2 regions of the Bacillus sp. FSL R7-0646 genome follow, and region 2 is predicted to be linked to the other one. Evidence: riboswitches for the same ligand, from Rfam matches in the RefSeq annotation. Region 2 holds a riboswitch; the other holds the start of a gene.
The links. Region 2 has a riboswitch for thiamine pyrophosphate ahead of thiT (energy-coupled thiamine transporter ThiT). Riboswitches for the same ligand answer to the same signal wherever they lie in the genome.
Positions count from the first base shown of each region.

Region 1 (7,780 bases), 920 kb from region 2:
CTCGATTCATCCACCGCTTCGCCAGGCTTTTTTTGAAAAGCGATTCCCCTGCCCATGACCACTAATTCCTGACCCTGTTCATTTAAAACACTGATCACATTGTTGTTGATCACTTTGGCAATTTTCACATCGCGCCACTCCCATCTTTTAAGGGGATTTTTTTATACTTCTTTTTTCAAATGGTACACATTGATTGTACAACCTTTTTGGCCTAGGTCAATATATTTCAGTCAACGTCCGAAATGTTTGCATTTTACAGAATGCCCGCCTGTACCCGGGTTTATAAAAAAAGAGCCGCAAGGCGGCCCTGTAAAAAACCTTCTTAAAAAGTGAGCAAAATCCCCGCTGCGACTGATGCCAGACCCGCAAAATATACGAAGTCTTTTCCGGAAAGCCCCGCTGTTTGATAGTAGGTGCGGTCTTTTGTACCGGTAAACCCTCTCGCTTCCATGGCAACGGCGATTCTTTCCGATTTGCGGATGCCTTGCGAAAACAACGGCAGCGCATAGCGAATAAACGCCTTCCAGCTGTTTTTTTGCTTATAGCCCCTGATTTTGTGCGCCGCCTTCATTTGCGAAAGCTCCGACTGAAAAAGCGGGACAAAACGGAAGCCGGCCAGCAAGCCATAAGCCCATTTAGGCGACAATCTGCATTGATGAATCAGGCTCATAATAAACTGCGTCAAATCGGTTGTTGACGTAAACAAGAGACCGTATGTGACAAAGCCGAGCATCCGCAGCGCGATTGTCAGCCCATTGCCGACGCTTTCCTCGGTAACGCGGAACCAGGCCCATTCCCAAATCGTTTCCTCGCCTTTCCCAAAAGCGGCCATCATCCAAAATACGAGAATAAAAAAAATAAGATAAGGCAGCAGCCGTTTACTTAAATAAGACAAAGTCCATCCCCCGAAAAAAATCCCGATGACAACCGCAAACAGCCAAATGAAAAAAGTCGGTTTCGGATTTGAAACAAACATGAGAATGCACATGACCAGGAGGTGGGAAAAGAGCTTGGCGCTCGGGTTCAATGCCGAAAGAAGTGAACCATTGCTTTTCATACGGGAACCCTCTCCTTTCTTTCGTGCATGAACCGGTAGTGAAGCGGCGGTATCAATGAAAAGCGGCGGACCAGGTCTTGGTCAGAGAACAATTGATACGGCGTTCCTTGATATGCCGCTTTCCCTTGATGAAATACGATGACCCGGTCGGAGTGCTCGTCTACGATGTCCATGTCATGCGTCACCATCACAATCGTCGTTCCCCGTTCCTGCCGCTCCTTTAAGCGCTTGATCAATTCTTTTGCCGTCTTTTCGTCCTGACCGAATGTCGGCTCGTCAAGCAGCAGCAAATCCTGGTCAAACAAAAGCATCGTCGCAACGCTTAAACGCCGTTTCTGCCCAAGGCTTAATGTAAAGGGATGCGCTTTTTGATGACCATCAAGTCCGAATTCCTGCAGCAATTCAGCCGTTTTCCTTTCGACCTGCTCCTCCGGCCAGCTCCGCTGTCTCGCTCCGAACGCGATCTCGTCAAACACCGTGTCCCGAATAAATTGAAGCTCGGGGTTTTGAAAGACAAAGCCGGCCTTCTCGTAAAGCGTACGATCGGACCATTTCTTCAGCTCCCGGCCCTCCAGATAAATGCGCCCTTTTTTGACCGCTTCAAGCCTGATCAGACTTTTTAAAAACGTACTCTTTCCGCTGCCGTTCCCGCCGATGACGGAAATCCATTCCCCTCTTGGAATCTCCAGGTTGATGCCGTCGGCAACGATCTTTTTCCGATAGCCGATCGCCGCGTCCTCTGTGCGGATCAATATGTCCCTGTCTGCTGACGGCCTGTTTTTCGCTTCCTCCTCTTTCATTTTCAATGTAGAAGAGAGCTTGACGGCGAGCGGATGATCATCTTGTGTGGTAACATCTTCCCATACTGCGGGGTACAGTTTGGGCTGCCAGATGCCTGCCGCTTTCATTTCCGGCTGAAAATGTTTGACGATTTCTTCCGGCTTTCCATCAGCGATGATCTGTCCCTTTTCATTGAAAAGGATGACTCGGTCCATCCACTCGATACAGCCGTCCAGCACGTGTTCGACGAACACCATCGTCTGTCCGCTTTTTCGGGAAACGTCGCGGAGCAAGGCAAAGATGTCTTGCCGGCTGGCCGGGTCCAGCTGCGCCGTCGGCTCATCAAAAAACAGCACTTCAGGCTCCAAAGCGAGCAGGCACGCTAATGCCAGCCTCTGCTTCATACCGCCTGACAAGGTTTCGATCGGCGTTTTCTTATCTATCTTTAAACCGACCAGCTCCATCAGCTCCGAGATGATGCGGTCCATATCTTTTGGCGGAACGGATCGATTTTCAAGGCTAAACGCGATTTCCTCATCAACATGAAGCATGCAAAACTGCGAATCCGGATCCTGAAACATAACGCCGGCGCTCTTTCTGCGGTTGACCTCGCCTGTGACTTCAGCTTCGATATGTTCAGGAATGATGCCGGAAAGCACGGACAACAGCGTCGATTTTCCGCTTCCGCTCGGCCCGAGTATCAGCACTTTTTCTCCCTGCTCAATCGACAGCGAGACCCGGTCCAAGACTGTTTCAGGACGATGATAAAAACGGACGGAAAGGTTACTGCATCCGAGAAATGAACGCATCGGCATCATCCTTCTTCCGGTGTTCTTTCATGATCTCATACTGGTTCAGGACTCCCGTTTTCGCAAGCGCTTCGACAACGGCTTTTGCCAGCCAGCCGCCGAGTACAATGCCGCTGATGATTTGGATGATAAGCGTCAATATCAGCGTTTGCGTCGTATAGTAGGCAAAACCGTTTGCCATCAGGCTGTATGTCGCGCTCCCCACCGCGGCTAGCGCACCGGAAAGCATAAGGGTAAACAAGTTATAGCGCTTATAGCGAAAGATCGCAAACGCGATTTCCGCACCGGCTCCCTGGAACACACCGATTAATAATGCTGAAAGCCCAAAATGGCTTCCGGTCAGCAGTTCGACCGCCGCAGCTGCCGTCTCGGCAATCAGCGCCGCACCCGGTTTACGGATGATATAAGCGACAATCGGGCTGGCGATCACCCATATGCCGAACATAAAGTTCGCTCCGACGGGCCCGACGATAGCTGAAACAGGGATCCACAAGGTAGACCACCCTAAATAAATGACGCCGCATGCCACAGACAAGATGACTGTCATGACGACTTCTTTCATGTTCCAATTCATCGTCTCACCGCCCCCATTTCCACAGGCCAATCTTCAACCGTATAAGCCATCTCCCAAAAGCCGTATTCAAGCTGACAGCTTTGCAAAAAGAGCTCCTTCATTTTTTCTTTTTCAGCCTTGCCCGCTGTTTCGGCCCATTCATCCAGGCGGGCGCAAAACTTTGTCGTGATTGAATCCGTTCTGTTTCCGTAAAAACAGATCCAGTCATAAAATGGATGCGATGGATCAGGCTGAACGTCCTTCATCAGTTTTTTTCCGATCTCCCAATATGTCCATGGACAAGGCAGCAAGACGGCTAATATCTCTCCCAGCGTACCTTCGTGCGCCGACGTCAGCATATGGCGGACATAATGATGGGCGGAAGGCGCAAGCGGATAGCCCTGCAGAGTTTCGTACTCCACCCCAGCGGCCCGGCACAGGTTTTTGTGCGGGTGCACTTCGCTGTCTAGCACAAATGAAATCTGCTCATGAAACATTTCCATATCTTTTCGATTTTGACACTTGGAAATCGCAATTCCGTAGATTTGAATAAAGGCATTCAAATACTCGTAATCTTGCTTTACATAATGAACAAGCTGCTCCTTTTCCAGCCTCCCGGACGCCAGCCCCAGTACAAACGGATGCTCAAAAATGGCTTCAAAAATAGGGTCTGCCTCGCGGCGAAGTTCTGCGGAAAAACTCATGTAGATAGCCTCCTTAGCAATCGGTTTTATAGGAAGGCACAGGGGGGCAAGCGGCTTTATACGCAAAAAAGCCGCCCCAAAATGGAGCGGCCTTAGTATGATGAAATCATTAAGACACCGGCTCCACTTCCCTACGCTAGTATGAACTAGATCAGGTTCAAAGGGTCCAAGATCGCTTCTTGTCTCAGCCGGCTTACGGCTCCCCTAGTGGACTTCCTATTACATTAACTTTTACTCTACACATCAATGGTTATGATGTCAACCTGAGTTTTTCAGTTTTATTCTTGTATAGAACCGCCGGGTTTCATACAGAAAGTCGGCAATCGGAAATATTTATAGAAAAATATAAATTTTCTGAAACCTTTTCCGGGCTTGTTCGTCTTATATAGTGAAGACAAAAAATTTGGAGGGGATATTTATGATGATGTTTATCTTGATTTTGACAATGGCCGTGTATTTGTTCTATTCTTTCAGCAAAGACAACCGGCCGGCCAAAACAAACAACAGGAATCATCAGACACTGACTGTTATTAGGGAAAACTCTTTTACCGCCCCTTCCAATGATGTCAATTGCTAACTTGATAGACAACAAGCAAGCCGCCCAATGACGGGCGGCTTTTTCACGTTTTTATGATTGAAACTGTTCCGCTTCAGTCGATCCCTTCAGTGCAGTGGTTGATGAAGTCCCGCCTGTCACAACCTGGGCGACTTCATCAAAGTAGCTCGTTCCGACTTCGCGCTGATGCCTTGTCGCCGTATAGCCGTGGACTTCGCTGGCAAACTCGGCCTGCTGCAGATCAGAGTACGCCGCCATTCCGCGGTGCTTATATTGGCGGGCCAATTCAAACATGCCGTGATTTAAGGCGTGGAAGCCCGCCAATGTCACAAATTGAAATTTATAGCCCATTTCACTGAGCTGTTTCTGAAAGTTCAAGATGGTGTTGTCATCCAGTTTGGCCTTCCAGTTGAACGAAGGGGAGCAGTTGTAGGCGAGCAGTTTGCCCGGGAATTTTTCATGGATCGCCTGTGCAAACCGGCGGGCTTCTTCAATATTCGGCTCAGACGTTTCACACCAGATCAAATCGGCATACGGCGCATACGCCAAACCTCTGGCAATCGCCTGATCAAGGCCAGGCTTTGTTTTGAAGAACCCTTCCGCTGTTCGCTCTCCCGTCAAAAACGGTGCATCATATGAATCGACGTCGCTTGTGATCAGGTCTGCCGCATTCGCGTCCGTGCGGGCAATAAGAATGGTCGGGACTCCCATCACGTCTGCGGCGAGGCGCGCGGCAATCAAATTACGTACCGCCGTTTGCGTCGGAAGCAGCACTTTTCCGCCCAAATGCCCGCACTTTTTCTCAGACGACAGCTGGTCTTCAAAGTGAACTCCCGCGGCGCCGGCTTCAATCATACTTTTCATCAGCTCGAACACATTCAGCTGCCCGCCGAAGCCCGCTTCAGCGTCGGCCACAATCGGAGCAAACCAATCGATGTCTTCCTTTCCTTCCATATGGTGGATTTGATCGGCGCGCTGCAGCGTGCGGTTGATTTTTTTGACGACTTCCGGGACGCTGTTTGCCGGATAAAGGCTTTGGTCAGGATACATGCTCCCTGACATATTTGCATCGGCAGCCACCTGCCAGCCGCTTAAATAAATCGCTTTCAATCCGGCCTTTACTTGCTGCATGGCTTGGTTTCCGGTCAAAGCGCCCAGCGCCGGGACGAAATCCTCTGTATGGAGAAGCTTCCACAGCTTTTCGGCGCCGCGCCTTGCAATCGTGTATTCAATCTCGAGCGTGCCCCTCAGCCGAATGACGTCTGCCGCCTCATACGGCCTTGTGATCCCTTTCCAGCGTTCATCATGCTCCCAGCTTTCTGCGAGTTGTTTTTCTTTCAGCATCGCACATTCCCCCATTATATATTTTCATAAGCCGGTATCGTTAGAAACTCCGCGAATTCATCATCCAAAATCAGCTGTTCAAATAACTGTCCGGCCTCTTCAAACCGGCCGCTCCGAAAATGTTCCACGCCTGCTTCATCGATGATTTTCTGCATTTCTTTCTCTTTCATCATCTTGACCATTTCCGCGGTGACTTTCCGGCCATCGTCAAGAACTCCTTTCGGATGGCGAATCCATTGCCACAGCTGGGCTCTGGAAATCTCCGCCGTTGCAGCGTCCTCCATTAAGTGGTCGATCGGAGCGGCGCCTCTGCCCGACAGCCATGAAGCTAAATAGCGGATGCCGGCGCTGATATTGGTACGGACGCCTGCTTCTGTAATTCTGCCTTTCGGTACTTCCAGCAAGTCTTTTTCCTCGACCTTTACGTCTTTCCGCTTTCTATGAATCTGGTTCGCCGACGGCATATGCTGATTGAATACATCGAGCGCCGTTTGAATCATGCCGGGATGCGCGATCCATGTTCCGTCATGGCCGTCTTTTACTTCACGTTCCTTATCTTCGCGGATTTTGGCAAATGCGGCTTCATTGATCTCAGGTTTGTCTTTAGCGGGAATTTGCGCCGCCATTCCCCCAATCGCATGGACGTTGCGTTTATGACACGTTTGAATCGCCAAGAGGGAGTAGGCTCTCATGTTGGGAACTGTCATCGTCACGGCTGAGCGATCTGGAAGAATGACTTCATCCCTGTTCCTGAATTTCTTAATAAAGCTGAAAATATAATCCCACCTGCCGCAGTTAAGCCCGGCTGAATGTTCCTTCAATTCGTAGAGGATTTCATCCATTTCAAAGGCCGCCAGGATCGTTTCAACGAGAACCGTCGCTTTAATCGTGCCCTGCGGAATGCGCAAGTCGTTTTGCGCATAAACAAATACGTCGTTCCACAGCCTTGCTTCCAGGTGGTTTTCGATTTTTGGAAGGTAGAAATAAGGGCCGCTTCCTTTTTTGATCAGCTCTTTTGCGTTATGGAAAAAATAAAGACCAAAATCGAACAGGCTTGCTGACACGGGCCTGCCGCCGATCAGCACATGCTTTTCTTCCAAGTGCCATCCCCTCGGCCTGACCATGATAACGGCGGGGTTCTCTTTCAGCTCATAGCGTTTGCCCTGTTCATTCGTAAAAGAAATCGTCCCGCGGACCGCATCCCGCAAATTAACCTGGCCTTCAATGCAGTTTTTCCACGTCGGCGAGTTCGCATCTTCAAAGTCGGCCATAAAGACTTTCGCTCCTGAATTTAAAGCGTTGATGACCATTTTTCTGTCGACCGGGCCAGTGATTTCAACCCTGCGGTCCTCCAAATCCCGGGGGAGCGGCGCGACTGTCCAGTCCGCCTCGCGGATGTGCTTCGTTTCCGCCAAAAAACAAGGGTTCTTCCCTTGATCAATTTCAGCCTGCCTGATCGTCCGCAAATGCAGCAATTCCCGTCTTCTTCCCCCGAAATGGCGTTCAAGACGTCCGATAAACTCCATCGCTTCTTTTGTCAAAATCTCTTCATAATGCGGATTTATCGATCCGGTTATATGAATTCTCTTCTCCTCTGTTTTCATGTCTCCCTACCCCTTTACATGCTTTGTTATAAAACAGTTTGCCTACTCGCCTTTTTTGGCAAGACAGCGCTCGCATTCCATGAAGTAAGATTCAGCCTGCTCCTCCATCTTTTCGCCGCATTCAGGGCACGTTTTTTTCGGAAGCGTTCTGAAAAATTCCATCGGACTTTTCAAGCTCATTTGTATAACCTCCTTTTTATAGAACAGTTTTATGTTTTATATTTCTGTTGTAGTACAGTATACAGCGCAAAAATGAAAATGTACACACCTTTTTCCAAAAAATATTTATTTTTTTCCATTCAAACAAAAATAGATTGTTCTCTTTTTATTCATAGCTTGTTCATATTTTTCTTCTAGAATAGGGAACATAAAG
Region 1 is NZ_CP150217.1:4,028,486-4,036,265, forward strand. It holds gene MKY62_RS20860 (PRD domain-containing protein) at 1-128, opposite strand, end outside; gene MKY62_RS20865 (energy-coupling factor transporter transmembrane component T) at 323-1,057, opposite strand; gene MKY62_RS20870 (ABC transporter ATP-binding protein) at 1,054-2,646, opposite strand; gene MKY62_RS20875 (ECF transporter S component) at 2,621-3,220, opposite strand; gene tenA (thiaminase II) at 3,217-3,903, opposite strand; TPP riboswitch at 4,015-4,119, opposite strand; gene MKY62_RS20885 (hypothetical protein) at 4,322-4,480, shown strand; gene aceA (isocitrate lyase) at 4,532-5,803, opposite strand; gene aceB (malate synthase A) at 5,818-7,407, opposite strand; gene yhfH (protein YhfH) at 7,450-7,587, opposite strand.
Region 1: it holds a riboswitch for thiamine pyrophosphate, as region 2 does, so the genes downstream of both, tenA (thiaminase II) here and thiT (energy-coupled thiamine transporter ThiT) in region 2, are expected to answer to the same signal.

Region 2 (7,780 bases):
TGCTTTATCTATGTCATCTTTCATTTCGATTGAACCTGAAATGTCTCGTTTTTTCATCAGTATGTACCAGTCGTTCAGCATATTGGCGACTTCTTGAGAAGCCACGGCTTTGGCCATTCTTTTCCCTCCAATCTTTGTGAATTTTTTGTAAATTGAAGTTCTATTAATCATAGCATAAACTGCCGCCGTCTGTGAATAACACGGAAATGCATGTTTGTTGGCGAAAAAATTCATTCCCGAAATTAAATCGTCATTTTCCAAAAAAAGTGCGCGAAAAAAGCGAAAACCGCGCCAAGCGGAATACAGGAGATCATTGCGGTTCCGTTGACCAGCCCGTCAGCCCCGCTTATTTTCAGGGCTTCCCGATAGCCTATTAAAAAGTGGATGATCGATAGGACATAACATAAGAGCATCATATAGTAAGGATTCATTTGTATACCCTCCTCTATTCGCTTTACTATATTACATTCAATAGAGGGAAAGATTATGCCTGTTTAAGTAGGAAAAAGAACAAAATATTATAGACGAAAAGATTTTCAATTACAATACATGTTTTTAAAAATATTTCCACTATAATCAAAATGAAAGATAAATTTAGGGGGTCATACAAAATGAAAAAAAGGCTGATGTCACTATTGGTCTGCATCCTGGTTTTAGTGCCGGCAGCAGGAGCTTTTGCCGCGCCGAAACAGGCCGAGCTTAAAGATTATCTTGAAGAAATAGGAATGACAGAAAAAGAATTGGAAGCCTATTTGCAGGATACATATGATGAGAGTTTAAAAGGTTTTGACTCGGTGGAAGAGTTGAAAGACTTTTTAGGGCAAAGACTGACTAAAAAGCTTTTGGCATCCTATTTGAAAGAATACGGATTGAGCGAAAAAGAAGCGGCTGACCTATTTGTTGAAAATGGCTATATGGAAAGCGGCCAAAACATTCTCGACGTGTTTATGTTTGAATACGAATTGGACGATGCGCTCTACACCGTGACATATGAAGAAGACGATTTTCAGATCGGAAACATGTTTCAAGAATTGGGTGTGGATGATCAGGAGTGGGAAAGACTCGTGAATCACCTCCGAAAAGTGCGCGATAACAATCCGAACCTTGAAAATGACTTGATGGCTCTTGGAGAACGTCTTGAAGCGGTAGCCGATTTCGAGTCTGTATCAGAGCTGTCAGCTCAGGATATCGCTGAAATGCTGTCCATTTTAAACGATCTTCAGAAGACGCTCGAAGTGAAAACGAAATATTATCTTGTTAAAGACGGAAAGAAAAAAGAAGTGTCTTTGACGACGCTTGTCAGTGCTGAAGATCTGAAGGGAGCAAGCCTCCTAGTGGAAGTATACGATCTGCAGGGCAATTTCATTTTGGATGTATTGCTGACGCCTGAAATGATCGGATCTGATTTAATTCATGACACAGGGTCGAAAGTGAAGCAAACCCAAACGGCTGTTAAACACGACGCAAAGAAATCTCATGTGAAAAAGACGGTTAAAGGTGCAAAGCTTCCGAAAACGGCCGGGCATTACGCAGAATGGTCGATCTTTGGCGCCGTTCTGATGTTTGGCGGATTGTTTATGGTCAGAAGGCTTCGAAAAGCGGCTTAACATTTTACTTCCCATTCTAAGTCTGTATAGAATGGGAAGTTTTTATAAGGAGTGAAAGGAAATTAAGGCACATCGAAAAAAGATCATCTGGCTTGCAGCCATTGCGATGGTTGCGTGCGGCGCTTATTTTACAACAACGAATGTGTTCAAGCTGATGCACGGCTACGCTCTATTTTCATTTCAGCAGATGAAAGAAGAGGAAAAGCCTGAAAAACCTCCGATTCAGACGACGAAAAAAGAAAAGACGGCAATTGATCAAACATTTGAAACCGGGGAGAAAATCGGTGATCTTGTTATTCCGAAAATCAATGCAAGGCTTCCGATATATCACGGAACAGATGAAGACGAGCTGCAAAAAGGCGTGGGCCATTTCGCAGGATCCGTTCTGCCTGGAGAAGATGACAACTCGGTTTTATCAGGCCACCGGGATACGGTTTTCCGAAAACTCGGCCGAGTGGGGAAAGGCGATCAGTTAATTGTTGAAGCTTCCTACGGAACTTTTACATACAAAGTGAAAAAGGTCCGAATCGTGGATGCGGATGACCGGACGGTGATAGTTCCAAAGCCGAGAGCGACATTGACGGTTTCCACCTGCTATCCTTTTGACTTTATCGGTTCAGCACCGGAGCGGTATATATTGGTCGCAGATTTGATTAAAACATAAAAAACAGCGGAATCTCAGGCGAATCCGCTGTTTTTTTATGTTATCTCATGTTTGTTCTGTTTTCTAGAAGTCTTGGTGCGGTTAGCAGCAGTATACAAAGGACGATTGTGCAGACAATGAAAGACGGAAGCATATACGTTCCATTATATACCAATGAATAAATCCATACCGGAGTGCCTTTAGGCGCATAGTTTCCAAAAAAGACAGCGCCGCTGATGACATGTGCGAGAAATTTCAGTCCGCTTCCAAGAAGGACGGCCAGCATAACATAGGAAATGATCTTTCCTTTTTGTTTCTCAAATGAAGCATTTCGGATCGATCCGGCAAAAAAGCCGCCGATTCCCGCGGCCGTAGGCGCGATAAAGTAATCAAGAAGAAGCTGCAGAGGATGAACAACGTAAAATCCTCCAGTGACAAATTGAAGCAATCCGGCTAAAAACCCGGTCGCCAGCCCTGCCTTGAGCCCCCATCTAAAGGAGATCAGGAAGATCGGAATCATCATGACGGCGATTGAACCGCCTTGAGGCATTTTTAAAAACATTCCGGACACCATATCAAGTATAAGTGCTATTCCTGTCATAATCGCAATTTCAATCAGCTGTACAAGTTGTTTAGATTGATTCATCATAACCCTCACTTTTGATGAACAAAGGGATACTGGACTTCTTTCCCAATAAAAAAAGCAATGCGGGGAAGGAGTAGGACAGTTTTCCACGCACTGCTTTGGATGCAATTAGAAATGACTTTGCCACATTCCTACGCCAGCATTAACTAACAGGTTCGAAGGGTCAGAACGGTCGTTCACTCTCAGCCCGGAGGCTCCCCTTGTGGTCATCAAGTTATTTAGTTATATTCTACTATACTAAAAAAAGAAACGGACGACAAGCTAATTTTTCGAAAAACTTTTGCTGAAACCCTCCAATATGTAGCAATGCAAACATCTTTTCCTTATAATAGAACTTATTCATACGTACAAGATGCAGTAAAGGGTTGATCTGATGAGTGAACTCACAAAATACAGCATGGTGAAAAATGAAATTAAATCGTGGATATATGAAGGCAAAGTGAAGCCGGGCGAAAAAATCCATTCGGAAAACGAATTGATGAAAATATTTGATGTGAGCAGGCATACGATCCGGCAAGCAATTGGCGACCTTGTTCATGAAGGGCTTTTATACAGAGAGCAAGGCTCGGGGACGTATTGCTCTCACCGCCTGCAGCTTTCTGAAAAAGGAAGGGAAAGAAATAAGATGATTGGGGTCATTACGACTTACCTTTCGGATTACATTTTTCCTTCTATTATAAGAGGAATCGAATCTTCATTGTCGAGTGCAGGTTACACCTTGGTCGTCGCGAGCACGAATAATGACATTGAAAAAGAAAAACAATGTCTTGTAAATATGCTTGACAAAAAAATTGATGGGTTGATTGTGGAGCCGACGAAAACCGGCAGCTTTAATCCGAATTTAAATTACTATCTGACCCTTGAACAGCACCATATACCATATTTGATGATCAACCAATTATATCAGGAGTTAAACCCGCCTCATTTCATTTTGGATGATGAGCACGGCGGTTTTATCGCCACGGAGCATTTGATTAAGCTAGGCCATGAAAAAGTGTTCGGTTTCTTTAAACAGGACGATATGCAGGGCGTCAACCGGATGAAAGGATTTATCCGGGCTTTCAGGGAAAACGGCTTGTCGTTTTATCCGGAGATGGTCGTGACTTACACAACAGAGAACAAAAAAGAAAAAACGATTGCTGAGGCAAGGAAGCGGCTTTCCTCAGCAGACCGCCCGACTGCCATATTCTGCTATAATGATGAGATAGCACTTATAGTGTTGGATGTCGTAAGGGAATTCGGTTTGAAAGTACCGGACGACATATCAATTGTCGGATATGACGACTCACACTTGAGCGAGGCGTCTGAAGTGAAGCTGACATCAGTCACCCATCCGAAAATGCAGATGGGGATTGAGGCGGCAAAATGGATGATTGCCAAAGTTGAGGGACGGAACACGGATAAGCTTGAGCATTCTACCGTCTATAAACCTGAACTTGTTGTCAGACATTCGACCGCCAAGCCGAAAAGGTAGGCTGATCAGCTTTACCCATACAAGCGATTCGAGTATTCGGCTGCTTTCGTTGCCAACAGCACGACAGAGTGAATGTCATGAGACAAAGATAGATCCTTTAAAAAGCTCCGAATTCGGAGCTTTTATTAAATTGAAGGCTGATAGCGGAGAGTTTAAGGGCATTTCCGCAGCTTCGGGAACAATGGTACAGCGTCTCGATTTTTTTGGCCGCTGTACATCTTTTATATAGAAGAAAACAGTAAGTAAGAAGGAATAAGTTGCGTCAATTGTCGGCTGGTCCGGGATGATCGGGAATTTCATTTGATTATTATTTTTTTAAAAAAGCTATTGTGCAAAACGAAAATAGATGTTATATTAGTATCCGCCCTAAAAAGAAGGCTTTATAAATACAACTTCAAAAAAACTTTTAAAAAAAGTTGTTGACATTCACATTGATAGAATGTTATATTAATAAAGTCGCTTCGGACAGGAGCGGAAATGATCTTTGAAAACTAAACAAGACAAAACGTACCTGTTAATTCATTAAATAAATCGTACATGCGAATGTGCGTAGTCAGGGGCCTGCACGATGCAGGTCATGCAGATGTTGTCACAGGATGTGACGAACTTAATCTGCGCTCCATTACTTCATGGAGAGTTTGATCCTGGCTCAGGACGAACGCTGGCGGCGTGCCTAATACATGCAAGTCGAGCGGACCGACGGGAGCTTGCTCCCTTAGGTCAGCGGCGGACGGGTGAGTAACACGTGGGTAACCTGCCTGTAAGACTGGGATAACTCCGGGAAACCGGGGCTAATACCGGATGCTTGATTGAACCGCATGGTTCAATCATAAAAGGTGGCTTTTAGCTACCACTTACAGATGGACCCGCGGCGCATTAGCTAGTTGGTGAGGTAACGGCTCACCAAGGCGACGATGCGTAGCCGACCTGAGAGGGTGATCGGCCACACTGGGACTGAGACACGGCCCAGACTCCTACGGGAGGCAGCAGTAGGGAATCTTCCGCAATGGACGAAAGTCTGACGGAGCAACGCCGCGTGAGTGATGAAGGTTTTCGGATCGTAAAACTCTGTTGTTAGGGAAGAACAAGTACCGTTCGAATAGGGCGGCACCTTGACGGTACCTAACCAGAAAGCCACGGCTAACTACGTGCCAGCAGCCGCGGTAATACGTAGGTGGCAAGCGTTGTCCGGAATTATTGGGCGTAAAGCGCGCGCAGGCGGTTTCTTAAGTCTGATGTGAAAGCCCCCGGCTCAACCGGGGAGGGTCATTGGAAACTGGGGAACTTGAGTGCAGAAGAGGAGAGTGGAATTCCACGTGTAGCGGTGAAATGCGTAGAGATGTGGAGGAACACCAGTGGCGAAGGCGACTCTCTGGTCTGTAACTGACGCTGAGGCGCGAAAGCGTGGGGAGCGAACAGGATTAGATACCCTGGTAGTCCACGCCGTAAACGATGAGTGCTAAGTGTTAGAGGGTTTCCGCCCTTTAGTGCTGCAGCAAACGCATTAAGCACTCCGCCTGGGGAGTACGGTCGCAAGACTGAAACTCAAAGGAATTGACGGGGGCCCGCACAAGCGGTGGAGCATGTGGTTTAATTCGAAGCAACGCGAAGAACCTTACCAGGTCTTGACATCCTCTGACAACCCTAGAGATAGGGCTTCCCCTTCGGGGGCAGAGTGACAGGTGGTGCATGGTTGTCGTCAGCTCGTGTCGTGAGATGTTGGGTTAAGTCCCGCAACGAGCGCAACCCTTGATCTTAGTTGCCAGCATTCAGTTGGGCACTCTAAGGTGACTGCCGGTGACAAACCGGAGGAAGGTGGGGATGACGTCAAATCATCATGCCCCTTATGACCTGGGCTACACACGTGCTACAATGGGCAGAACAAAGGGCAGCGAAGCCGCGAGGCTAAGCCAATCCCACAAATCTGTTCTCAGTTCGGATCGCAGTCTGCAACTCGACTGCGTGAAGCTGGAATCGCTAGTAATCGCGGATCAGCATGCCGCGGTGAATACGTTCCCGGGCCTTGTACACACCGCCCGTCACACCACGAGAGTTTGTAACACCCGAAGTCGGTGAGGTAACCTTTTGGAGCCAGCCGCCGAAGGTGGGACAGATGATTGGGGTGAAGTCGTAACAAGGTAGCCGTATCGGAAGGTGCGGCTGGATCACCTCCTTTCTAAGGATATTATACGGAATATAAGACCTTGCGGTCTTATAGACAGGTGCGTTTGGATCTTGTTTAGTTTTGAAGGATCATTCCTTCAAAGCGTGTTCTTTGAAAACTAGATAACGAAAGTAGACATTCACATTCAATTGTAATGCAAGATATCACGTAGTGATTCTTTTTAACGGTTAAGTTAGAAAGGGCGCACGGTGGATGCCTTGGCACTAGGAGCCGATGAAGGACGGGACGAACACCGATATGCTTCGGGGAGCTGTAAGCAAGCTTTGATCCGGAGATTTCCGAATGGGGAAACCCACTGCTCGTAATGGAGCAGTATCCATATCTGAATTCATAGGATATGAGAAGGCAGACCCGGGGAACTGAAACATCTAAGTACCCGGAGGAAGAGAAAGCAAATGCGATTCCCTGAGTAGCGGCGAGCGAAACGGGAACAGCCCAAACCAAGAGGCTTGCCTCTTGGGGTTGTAGGACACTCTGTACGGAGTTACAAAAGAACGAGGTAGATGAAGAGGTCTGGAAAGGCCCGCCATAGGAGGTAACAGCCCTGTAGTCAAAACTTCGTTCTCTCCTGAGTGGATCCTGAGTACGGCGGAACACGTGAAATTCCGTCGGAATCCGGGAGGACCATCTCCCAAGGCTAAATACTCCCTAGTGACCGATAGTGAACCAGTACCGTGAGGGAAAGGTGAAAAGCACCCCGGAAGGGGAGTGAAAGAGATCCTGAAACCGTGTGCCTACAAGTAGTCAGAGCCCGTTAACGGGTGATGGCGTGCCTTTTGTAGAATGAACCGGCGAGTTACGATCCCGTGCAAGGTTAAGTTTGAAAAGACGGAGCCGCAGCGAAAGCGAGTCTGAATAGGGCGCATGAGTACGTGGTCGTAGACCCGAAACCAGGTGATCTACCCATGTCCAGGGTGAAGTTCAGGTAACACTGAATGGAGGCCCGAACCCACGCACGTTGAAAAGTGCGGGGATGAGGTGTGGGTAGGGGTGAAATGCCAATCGAACCTGGAGATAGCTGGTTCTCTCCGAAATAGCTTTAGGGCTAGCCTCAAGGTAAGAGTCTTGGAGGTAGAGCACTGATTGGACTAGGGGCCCCTACCGGGTTACCGAATTCAGTCAAACTCCGAATGCCAAAGACTTATCCTTGGGAGTCAGACTGCGAGTGATAAGATCCGTAGTCGAAAGGGAAACAGCCCAGACCGCCAGCTAAGGTCCCAAAGTA
Region 2 is NZ_CP150217.1:3,111,728-3,119,507, reverse strand. It holds gene MKY62_RS16255 (tetratricopeptide repeat protein) at 1-117, opposite strand, end outside; gene MKY62_RS16250 (hypothetical protein) at 243-431, opposite strand; gene MKY62_RS16245 (processed acidic surface protein) at 612-1,607, shown strand; gene MKY62_RS16240 (class D sortase) at 1,714-2,271, shown strand; gene thiT (energy-coupled thiamine transporter ThiT) at 2,312-2,896, opposite strand; TPP riboswitch at 3,008-3,107, opposite strand; gene MKY62_RS16230 (GntR family transcriptional regulator) at 3,270-4,370, shown strand; rRNA gene MKY62_RS16225 (16S ribosomal RNA) at 4,997-6,546, shown strand; rRNA gene MKY62_RS16220 (23S ribosomal RNA) at 6,721-7,780, shown strand, end outside.